DNA from 3 places in the Saccharopolyspora sp. NPDC050642 genome. Region 1 is predicted to be linked to each of the others. Evidence: riboswitches for the same ligand, from Rfam matches in the RefSeq annotation. Region 1 holds a riboswitch; each other region holds the start of a gene.
What was found. Region 1 has a riboswitch for S-adenosylmethionine ahead of thrC (threonine synthase). Riboswitches for the same ligand answer to the same signal wherever they lie in the genome.

Region 1 (3,268 bases):
GATCAGGAAGGAGATATCGCGATCCTGCCCGGCCCGCAGGGCCCCCGCTACGTAGCCCGGGGCGACCCGCTGCGCGCAGGCGAGTCGTAGGACGAGGCGACCCGAGCGTCCGTGTTCGTCCCTTGTGGACGAACACGCGGCGCCACCGCCGTGCGGTGACGCCGCGTCCTCGAATCAGGTCGTCGGCTCAGAGGCCGAGCGCCTGATTGACCGCTTCGGTGGTCGGCGCGACGGTGGCCTTCGGGCCGATCTGGTCCTGCACCGCGTCCAGGGTCTTCAGGCCGTCACCGGTGATCAGCAGCACGGTCTCGGCATCCGGGTCGATCTTGCCCGCCTCGATGAGCTTCTTCGCCGTGGCCACGGTGACCCCACCGGCCGTCTCGGCGAAGATGCCCTCGGTGCGCGCCAGCAGCCGGATGCCGTCGCGGACCTCGTCGTCGGTGACGTCCTCGATGGCGCCGCCGGTCTTGCGCACGATGTCGAGCACGTAGGGGCCGTCGGCGGGAGCGCCGATGGCCAGCGACCGGGCGATGGTGTCCGGCCGCACCGGCTGGACCACGTCGTGGCCGTTCTTGTACGCCGTCGACACCGGGGAGCAGCCGGTGGCCTGCGCGCCGAAGATCCGCACCGGGCTCGGCTCCACCAGGCCGACCTGGCCGAGCTCGTTGAATCCCTTGTAGACCTTGGTCAGCTGCGAGCCGGAGGCGATCGGCACCACGATCTGCTCGGGGATGCGCCAGCCGAGCTGCTCGGCGACCTCGAAGGCCAGCGTCTTCGAGCCTTCGGAGTAGTAGGGCCGGACGTTGACGTTGACGAACGCCCAGTCCTCGTGCTCGGCGGCGAGCTCGGTGGCCAGCCGGTTCACGTCGTCGTAGTTGCCGTCGACGGCCAGCAGCGAACCGTCGTAGACCGCGCTCATCAGGATCTTGGCGCGCTCCAGGGTCTTGGGCACCAGCACCACCGAGTCCCAGCCGGCGCGGGCCGCGGCTGCGGCCACCGCGTTGGCGAGGTTGCCGGTGGAGGGGCAGGCCAGCACCTTGAAGCCGAATTCGCGGGCGGCGGCCAGCGCCACCGCGACGACGCGGTCCTTGAAGGAGTGGGTCGGGTTGCCGGTGTCGTCCTTGATCCAGATCCGCTTGACGCCCAACGCCTTCGCGAGGTTGTCGGCCCGGATCAGCCGGGTACAGCCCGGGTCGGTGTTCGGGTGCTCCTCGACGTTGGAGGGAACCGGGAGCAGCTGCTTGTAGCGCCAGATGGAACGCGGGCCGGCCTCGATGTCCTCGCGGCGGATCCGGCCGAAGTCGTAGGCGACCTCGAGCGGGGAGAAGTCTTCCAAGGAGACGAATTCCGGGGCCAGCGGCTGCCGGTGGCCCTCTTCCTTGGACACCAGTTCGACGGCATTGCCCAGGTCGTAGGTCTTCTTCGCCGAATTCTGGGCATGGGCAGCAGCGGTCATCGCGAGGTCCTCTCCTCATCTGTCCCGCGGACGGGTCGGAATTGGCACCGCTTTCGTCAGAGACCTCGCGGGTGAAATCACGATTCGCTGACGAACGGTTGCCGGGGCTTCATCGGGCCGTTCCCTCTGCCCCTCTGGATGAGCTATTCGGTTGTGCTGGCAACGCTAGTGGACCGCGCCGGGTTCTGGCCAGCACGATCCAGATGGCGGGACAGTCGCGGGTGCGTGCGACGATGCGTGCATGAGCGCACCGGCCGTGGTCCCCGATCCGCTGCATCTGGTTATCGGCGACGAAGAACTGCTGGTGGAACGCGCGCTGTGGGCGGCCGTCGGAGCGGCCCGCGCCGTGGACCCGGAGGCCGAGCTGCGCCGGGTGAAGGTGAGTGAACTCACTCCTCCGGAGTTGGCGGAGCTGCTCAGCCCGTCGTTGTTCGCCGAGGGCCGGGTGCTGGCCGTGGAGTCCGCGCAGGACGCGGGCAAGGAGATCGCCGAAGCGCTGCTGACGTACGCCCGGCAGCCGGCGGACGGGGTCACGCTCGTCGTCGTGCACACCGGCGGCGGCCGGTCGAAGCACGCCAAGGAACTGCCCAATGCGCTGCGCAAGCTCGGCGCGCGCGTCACCGAGTGCAACAAGATCACCAAGCCCGCGGAGCGGGAGGCGTTCGTCCGCGACGAGGTGCGCCGGGCCGGCGGGAAGACCGATGCGGCCGGCGTGGCCGCGCTGATCGAATCGGTCGGTTCGGACCTGCGCGAGCTGTCGGCCGCGGCGACGCAGCTGGTCGCCGACACCGGCGGCAAGGTCGACGAGACGGCGGTGCGCCGCTACCACCGCGGGCGCGCGGAGGTGACCGGGTTCGCGGTCGCGGAGAAGGCGGTGACCGGTGATCGGGCGGCGGCGCTGGAGGCCTTGCGGTGGGCCGTGCAGCTCGGCGTTCCGCACGTGCTGATCGCCGATGCCCTCGCCGATTCGGTGCGCACCATCGGCCGGGTCGCCGCCGCGGGCGGCCGGAACGATCCGTTCCGGCTGGCGGGCGAGCTCGGCATGCCCGCGTGGAAGGTGAAGAAGGCGCTGGCGCAGTCCCGCGGCTGGAACGCTTCGAGCCTCGCGCAAGCGCTGCAGGCGGTCGCGGAGGTCAACGCCGGTGTCAAGGGCATGGCCGCCGACGCCACCTACGCCCTGGAGCGGACCGTCCTCCGGCTCGTGGAGCTCCGCAACCAGCGTTCGTGACCCGCGCTTTCCCGTGAATGCAAACGGCCCCCTCCCCGTGGCGGGAAGGGGGCCGGAAGCTAGGCCTCAGCTCAGAGCTGGTTGGCGCGCTGCGCCAGCGCGGACTTCTTGTTCGCGGCCTGGTTCTTGTGGATGACGCCCTTGCTGGCGGCCTTGTCCAGCGCGCGGCTGGCGGCCTGCTGCAGCTCGATGGCCTTGTCCTTCTCGCCGGCGTCAGCGGCCTCGCGGAACTTGCGGATGGCGGTCTTGACCGCGGACTTCACGGCCTTGTTCCGCTGCCGGGCCAGCTCGTTGGTCTTGATCCGCTTCATCTGGGACTTGATGTTGGCCACTGTGGCGCCTCTTCTCAGTCTGTTGAATCGATCGTGCCGCGCTGTTGTTGGCGCTGCCCCAGGGCAGATTTCCTCCACGGCGGAATGCCGCACGGCACGGTCGTCCATGTTAACAGCGGCCACCTGCGCCGATGGTGGCGGGCGGGAGCGGGCGACGGCGGTCACATCGGCTCGGATCCCGCGCCTGCGGACCATAGGGTCACTCTTCGTGCTCGATGCGTTGAACTGGCCCGGATTCGCGGAACTTTCCCT
Region 2 (3,268 bases), on a different contig from region 1:
TCCGGCGCCGGTCGACGAGCTTCGCGGTCCGGTCGGTGATCAGCTGCATCGCGAAGGCCAGCACGCCGAGCACGACCACCGATCCCCACAGGATCCGGTCGTCGTAGCCCTGGTAGCCGTCCTGGATCGCGGTCGTGCCCAGCCCGCCGCCGCCGATCGCGCCGGCCATCGCGGCGTAGCCGACCAGCGCCACGGCGGTGACGCCGACCGCGCCGACCAGCGCGGCCCGCGCCTCGCCGAGCAGCACCGTCCACACGATCCGCAGCTTGCTCGATCCGGTCGTGATCGCAGCCTCGACCACGGTGAAGCTGACCTCGCGCAACGCGTTCTGCGTCAGCCGCGCGAAGAACGGGATGGCACCGATGGTCAGCGGCACGATCACCGCGGTGCTGCCGATCGACGTGCCGATCACCAGCCGGGTGAACGACGCCAGCACCACCAGCAGAACGACGAACGGCACCGAACGCACCACGTCGACGACCACGCCGAGCACCCGGTACAGCACCGGCTTCGGGTTCAGGCCGACCGGCGAGGTCAGGTGCAGCAGCACCCCGAGCGGCAGGCCTCCCAGCACCGCCAGCAGGGTCGACACCAACACCATGTAGAGCGTGTCGATCGTCGCTTCACCAAGAATTCCAAGGACCTCCGACCAGGGGGTCACATCACTCACGCAGCAGCTCCGTCAACGCACACCGGGGCGCGTCGCACATGCGCGTCCCGCTCGACCATCCACTTCAGGGCCGCCTCGGCTCGCTCGCCGGTCAGGCCGACCTTGAACTTAGCCACGGGCGTGTCACCCAGCCTGGTCAACCCGCCGCCCAGGATCGCGAGCTCGACCCCGAACCGGCCGGCGGCCTCCGGCAGCAACGCGCCGACCGCGGCGAAGCCGACCAGCACGACCTCGGCGACGACGTCGTGCCGGCCGCCGGGCCGCAGCGAATCGCCCTGGTCGGTGCCGGGCAGCAGCGTGTCGCCCACCCGGCTGCCGGGCTCGGCGACGAGGTCGATGACCTTGCCGTGCTCGACCACCCGGCCGTCCTCCAGCACCGCGACGTCGTCGGCGATCTTGCGCACCACGGCCATGTCGTGGGTGACCACCAGCACGGTGACGCCCAGTTCGGCGCGGGCGCGGTCCAGCACCGTGAGCACCGAGTCGGTGGTGCTCGGGTCGAGCGCCGAGGTCGGCTCGTCGGCCAGCAGCACCGACGGCTTGGCGGCCAGCGCACGCGCCACCGCGATCCGCTGGCGCTGCCCGCCGGAGAGCTGGTCGGGGTAGACGGAGGCCTTGTCGGTCAGGCCCACGAGGTCCAGCAGCTCGCCGACGCGGGTGCGCCGCTGCGGGCCGCTGACACCGGCCGCTTCCAGCGGCAACGCGACGTTGCCCGCGGCGGTGCGCTGGCGCAGCAGCGAATCGCCTTGCGGCACAACGCCGATCTGGCGACGCGCCGCGCGAAGCGCCTTGCCGCCGAGGGAAACGAGGTCGGTGCCGTCGACGCGGATGGCGCCGCCGTCCGGCTTCTCCAGCAGCGCGATGCACCGGGCCAGGGTCGACTTGCCGGCCCCGCTCGGACCGACCACCCCGCACACCGCACCGGCCGAAACCTCCATCGACACGCCGTCGAGGGCGCGGACGGTTCCGTTGTTGTGCTGGAAGGACTTGGTCAGGTTCTCGACTGTGATCACGATCGGCTCCACATCAGCTCGCGACGGCCGCGCGCACGACAGGGCGGCAGGCCAAGGAACTTCGGAAAGGGAGGAAGAGCTGGGTCACATCTCGCGACGACAGGCGGTGGTGGTGCGACGCCCGTGGTCGATGACGCGACGCTGCGTCAGCAGCCTCCGGATGTGGTTCTGCCGGGATCGGGCCAGCTGAGCTCGGGTCTGACCCGCAGGCGGGCTGGCTAACAGCGCGTTGGAATCCACAACAACTCCATCGGTCCTGGCGTTAGCACCTGCCCATCGGGTGGTTGCTGCGGCGTCGCGGAGCCAGGTCTCTCGGCCGCTCGGGATGGATTTCCCGAATAGTAGACCCCACTGGCGGATTCCAGCGCAAGTTGATAGTCGTCACTTTCCGAAATCGTCCGCCAAATCACACACCCGGACGAGCGGGAATTTTCCTGGCACCGCAGGTGTTCTCGGTGACTCCGAGTAGTGGATCGACCTCGGTTGGCAAGCGCCCGGACGGGTGGTTCAGCGGCCGCTCTCGGTAGCCGCGGCCTCCGCGATGCGCGCGAAGTCGGCGATCTCCAACTGCTCACCGCGAATCGACGGATCCACCCCGGCGGCCCGGAGAAATTCCTCCGCGCGCGCCGCGGACCCGGCCCAGCCGGACAGCGCGGCGCGCAACGTCTTGCGCCGCTGGGCGAACGCCGCGTCCACCACCCGGAAGACCTCCGCGCGCGGCGCGGTCGACGGCGGTTCGACGCGCTCGAACGACACCAGCCCGGAGTCCACATTGGGCACCGGCCAGAACACCTTGCGCGGCACCGGACCCGCGCGCCGCACGTCGGCGTACCACGCGGCCTTGGCGCTGGGCACGCCGTAGACCCGGCTGCCCGGCTTGGCTGCCATCCGGTCGGCGACCTCGGACTGCACCATGACCAGGCCGTGCCGCAGGCTCGGCAGTTCGGCCAGCAGGTGCAGCACCACCGGCACGGCGACGTTGTACGGCAGGTTCGCGACCAGCGCGGTCGGCGGCGCCGGGAAGTCCGCGGCGGTCACCCGCAGGGCGTCGGCCTCGATCACGGTGAGCCGGCCGGCCAGCGCCGGGGCGAACTCGGCGGCGGTGCGCGGCAGCCGCGCGGCGAGCACCGGATCGATCTCGACGGCCGTCACGGCACCGGCGGCCGGGAGCAGGGCGAGCGTCAGGGAGCCCAGGCCGGGTCCGACCTCCAGCACGACGTCGTCCGCCGTGACCGACGCCGAGGCCACGATGCGGCGCACCGTGTTCGGGTCGTGCACGAAGTTCTGGCCGAGCTTCTTCGTCGGGCGGATGTCGAGCTCCTCGGCCAACCGGCGCACGTCGGCCGGGCCGAGCAGAGTCGCCTGCTGGTCGTCCACACGGAAAAACTACCCGCGCCCGGAAGCCACCGTCCCCGCACCCCGACCAGCAGAACCACGAAGGGCACCTACCACCGGCTCATCCGGCGAGAGGCGCCCTTCGGGACAACGGGAAATGCTCAGCTGAGGCCGAGCTTGGAGGAGCAGCCCGGCCAGGCTCCGTAGCCGCCGCCGCGGGCCGCGCGGACCTTCTCCGCGACCGCGATCT
Region 3 (3,268 bases), on a different contig from region 1:
CCGCGCGGTCGGCGTCCGAGCCCGCCCGCGAGAGCAGCCGCCGCGTGGCCACGTGCGCGCAGAACAAGCCGTCGCGGACACCGATGCCGTGCTCCGCGGAAAGCGCCGCGGCCAGCAGGCCGGGGTCCTGACCGTCGATGGTGAAGCTCACCACGCCGACCCGGTCGTGATCGGCGTCGAACAACCGCAGCTCGCGCAGCCCCGGCACGCCGCGCAGCCCGGCCCGCAGCCGGCGCAGCAGCGTCTCCTCGTGCTCGACGACGTCCGGCCAGTTGGCCGCGAGGGTCTCGCAGGCCTTGGCCAGCGCGTGCACGCCGACGGTGTTCGGCGAACCGGCCTCGTGCCGCTCCGGCCCGGTCGTCCAGCTGACCGACCGCTCCTGCACCAGCCGGGTCGCGCCGCCGCCCGCCAGGTACGGCTCGGCGGCGTTGAGCCAGTCCGCGCGGCCGATCAGCGCGCCCGCGCCGAACGGCGCGTAGAGCTTGTGCCCGGAGATCGCGACGTAGTCGACGTCGAGCTCACCGATCCGCACCGGCCGGTGCGGCGCGAGCTGCGCGGCGTCCAGCACGGTGCGCGCCCCGCGCCGGCGGGCCACCTTCGCCAGCTCGGCGACCGGCCACACCTCGCCGGTGACGTTGGAAGCGCCCGTGATCACCGCCAGCCGCGGCCCCTCCGGGCATTCGGCCAGCGCGGCGTCGAGCGCGGCGACCGCGTCCGCCGGGGTCTCCGGCGCGGGCAGGCGGCGCACCCGCGGGCCGGACCAGGGCAGCAGCGCGGCGTGGTGCTCGGTGTCGAAGACGACGACGGAGGTGCCGCGCGGCAGCGCCCGCCCCAGCAGGTTCAGGGCGTCGGTGGTGTTGCGCGTGAAGATCACCGAGTCGGTGCGCCGGGCGCCGACGAAGGTCCGGAGCTTGTCCCGGGCGCCCTCGTAGACCCGGGTGCACACCTGGGAGGCGAACCCGGCGCCGCGGTGCACGCTCGCGTACCAGGGCAGCAGCTCGTTCACCGCCGACTGCACCGGCTCCAGACAAGGCGCGCTCGCCCCGTGATCGAGGTTCGCGTATCCGATGTGCTCGCCGGTGACCAGCGGGACCTGCAGCGAGCGACCGACGACAGCGGGGATCCGGTAGTCCACATCGGACTGCTTCGGGATGTCGATGACGGCAGAAGACATGACGGCCTCCTCGGGGGCCTCATCGGACCCGCCCAGGAGGGGTCCGCGCTTGCCGGATCGCCCTGCACGACCGGCCAGGTCCTCACCCGGGGCACCCCACCGCGGTTGGAGGGTTGCCGGCCAGCAAGCCGGGGCTTGACGCTGGCACTCATGACCTTCGACTACGGACCTTAGAAAACCGCCGCGGCACCGGACAACAGCAATCCCGGATCGTGGGAGCGGCCTTGGTCACACCGACCCGGGAAGCGCGAAGGGCGCTTCCCGCCGGGAAATCCGGCGGAAAGCGCCCTCGACCTCGCGGGATCAGGCCTTGGTGACGCCGATCTTGATCTCGGTGCCGTCACCGACGGTGCCGGTGAAGCCGTCCGCCACGTCGCCGGACTCGACCGCGTTCGCCAGCGTTTCGGCCGCGATGAACTCGCGGTGCTCGGCGACGGCCGACAGGACCTCGGCCGGGGCCGAGATCGCCACCGCGATCCGGTCGGAGACCTGGAAGTCCGCCTCCTTGCGGGCCTGCTGGACGACCCGGACCACGTCGCGGGCCAGGCCCTCGGCCGCCAGCTCCGGGGTCACCTCGGTGTCCAGCACCACCAGGCCCTTGCCGCCGGGCAGCGCCGAGGCCGCGCCGGGGTCGGTGGAGACCAGCCGCTCGTCGAACTCGTTCTCCTGCAGCTCGATGCCGGCCGCGACCACGGTTCCGCCGGTGCGCTGCCACTCGCCCGACTTCACCGCCTTGATCACCTTCTGCACGTCGCGGCCCAGCCGCGGACCGGCGGCCCGCGCGTTCACGGCGATCTCGAAGTGACCGTGCGCGGCGACGTCGGTGCTCAGCTCCAGGTCCTTGACGTTGACCTCGTCGCGGATCAGGTCCGCGAAGGGCCGCAGCGCCTCCGCGTCCGGGGTGGCGACCACGAGCTTGGCCAGCGGCAACCGCACCCGGAGGTTGTTGGACTTGCGCAGCCTCGACACCGACGAGCACACCTGGCGCACCTCGTCCATCGCGGTCACCAGCGCGGCGTCCGCGGGCAGTTCGTCGACCAGCGGCCAGTCCGCCAGGTGCACCGAGCGGCCGCCGGTCAGCCCGCGCCAGACCGCCTCCGCGGTCAGCGGCAGCATCGGCGCCACCACCCGGCAGGTCACCTCCAGCACGGTGTGCAGCGTGTTGATCGCGTCCCGGTCGCCCGCCCAGAAGCGGTCGCGGGAACGGCGCACGTACCAGTTGGTCAGCACCTCCAGGAAGTCCCGCACGTCCGAGCAGGCGCCCGCGAGGTCGAAGGAGTCCATTGCGGACTGCACGTCGCCGACCAGCTCGTGCGTCTTGGCCAGGATGTACCGGTCCAGCACGTGCTTGCTGTCCACCTTGGACTCACCGGAGACGCCCTCGGCGTTGGCGTACAGCGCCAGGAAGTACCAGGAGTTCCACAGCGGCAGCACCGCCTGGCGCACCGCGTCCCGGATGCCGCGCTCGGTGACCACCAGGTCGCCGCCGCGCAGGATCGGGCTGGCCATCAGGAACCAGCGCATCGCGTCGGAGCCGTCGCGGTCGAAGACCTCGTTGACGTCCGGGTAGTTGCGCTTGGACTTCGACATCTTCAGGCCGTCGTCGCCCAGCACGATGCCGTGCGCCAGCACGTTGGTGAACGCCGGCCGGTCGAACAGCGCCGTCGCCAGCACGTGCAGCAGGTAGAACCAGCCGCGGGTCTGGCCGTTGTACTCGACGATGAAGTCGCCCGGGTAGTGGTGCTCGAACCACTCCGAGTTCTCGAACGGGTAGTGCACCTGGGCGAACGGCATCGAGCCGGACTCGAACCAGCAGTCCAGCACCTCCGGCACCCGGCGCATCGTCGACTTCCCGGTCGGGTCGTCCGGGTTCGGCCGGGTCAGGTCGTCGATCTCCGGGCGGTGCAGGTTCGCCGGCCGCACCCCGAAGTCGCGCTCCAGCTCGTCCAGCGAGCCGTAGACGTCGGTGCGCGGGTAGGCCGGGTCGTCGGAGACCCACACCGGGATCGGCGAACCCCAGTACCGGTTCCGGGAGATGTTCCAGTCGCGGGCGTTCTCCAGCCACTTGCCGAACTGGCCGTCCCGGATGTGCCC

Region 2: linked by a shared signal. The riboswitch ahead of AB0H93_RS34460 (methionine ABC transporter ATP-binding protein) and the one ahead of thrC (threonine synthase) in region 1 are both predicted to bind S-adenosylmethionine.
Region 3: linked by a shared signal. The riboswitch ahead of AB0H93_RS29085 (aminotransferase class V-fold PLP-dependent enzyme) and the one ahead of thrC (threonine synthase) in region 1 are both predicted to bind S-adenosylmethionine.

Annotation. Positions count from the first base shown of each region.
Region 1 covers NZ_JBFAIN010000024.1:79,414-82,681, forward strand. Annotated here, with positions in the region: gene AB0H93_RS29575 (ComEC/Rec2 family competence protein) at 1-90, shown strand, start outside; gene thrC (threonine synthase) at 188-1,456, opposite strand; SAM riboswitch class I at 1,469-1,601, opposite strand; gene holA (DNA polymerase III subunit delta) at 1,698-2,684, shown strand; gene rpsT (30S ribosomal protein S20) at 2,756-3,016, opposite strand; gene AB0H93_RS29595 (TSUP family transporter) at 3,225-3,268, shown strand, end outside.
Region 2 covers NZ_JBFAIN010000034.1:9,152-12,419, forward strand. Annotated here, with positions in the region: gene AB0H93_RS34455 (ABC transporter permease subunit) at 1-670, opposite strand, end outside; gene AB0H93_RS34460 (methionine ABC transporter ATP-binding protein) at 667-1,683, opposite strand; SAM riboswitch class I at 1,928-2,015, opposite strand; gene rsmA (16S rRNA (adenine(1518)-N(6)/adenine(1519)-N(6))-dimethyltransferase RsmA) at 2,191-3,060, opposite strand; gene AB0H93_RS34470 (transglycosylase family protein) at 3,180-3,268, opposite strand, start outside.
Region 3 covers NZ_JBFAIN010000023.1:100,623-103,890, forward strand. Annotated here, with positions in the region: gene AB0H93_RS29085 (aminotransferase class V-fold PLP-dependent enzyme) at 1-1,174, opposite strand, end outside; SAM riboswitch class IV at 1,215-1,330, opposite strand; gene ileS (isoleucine--tRNA ligase) at 1,478-3,268, opposite strand, start outside.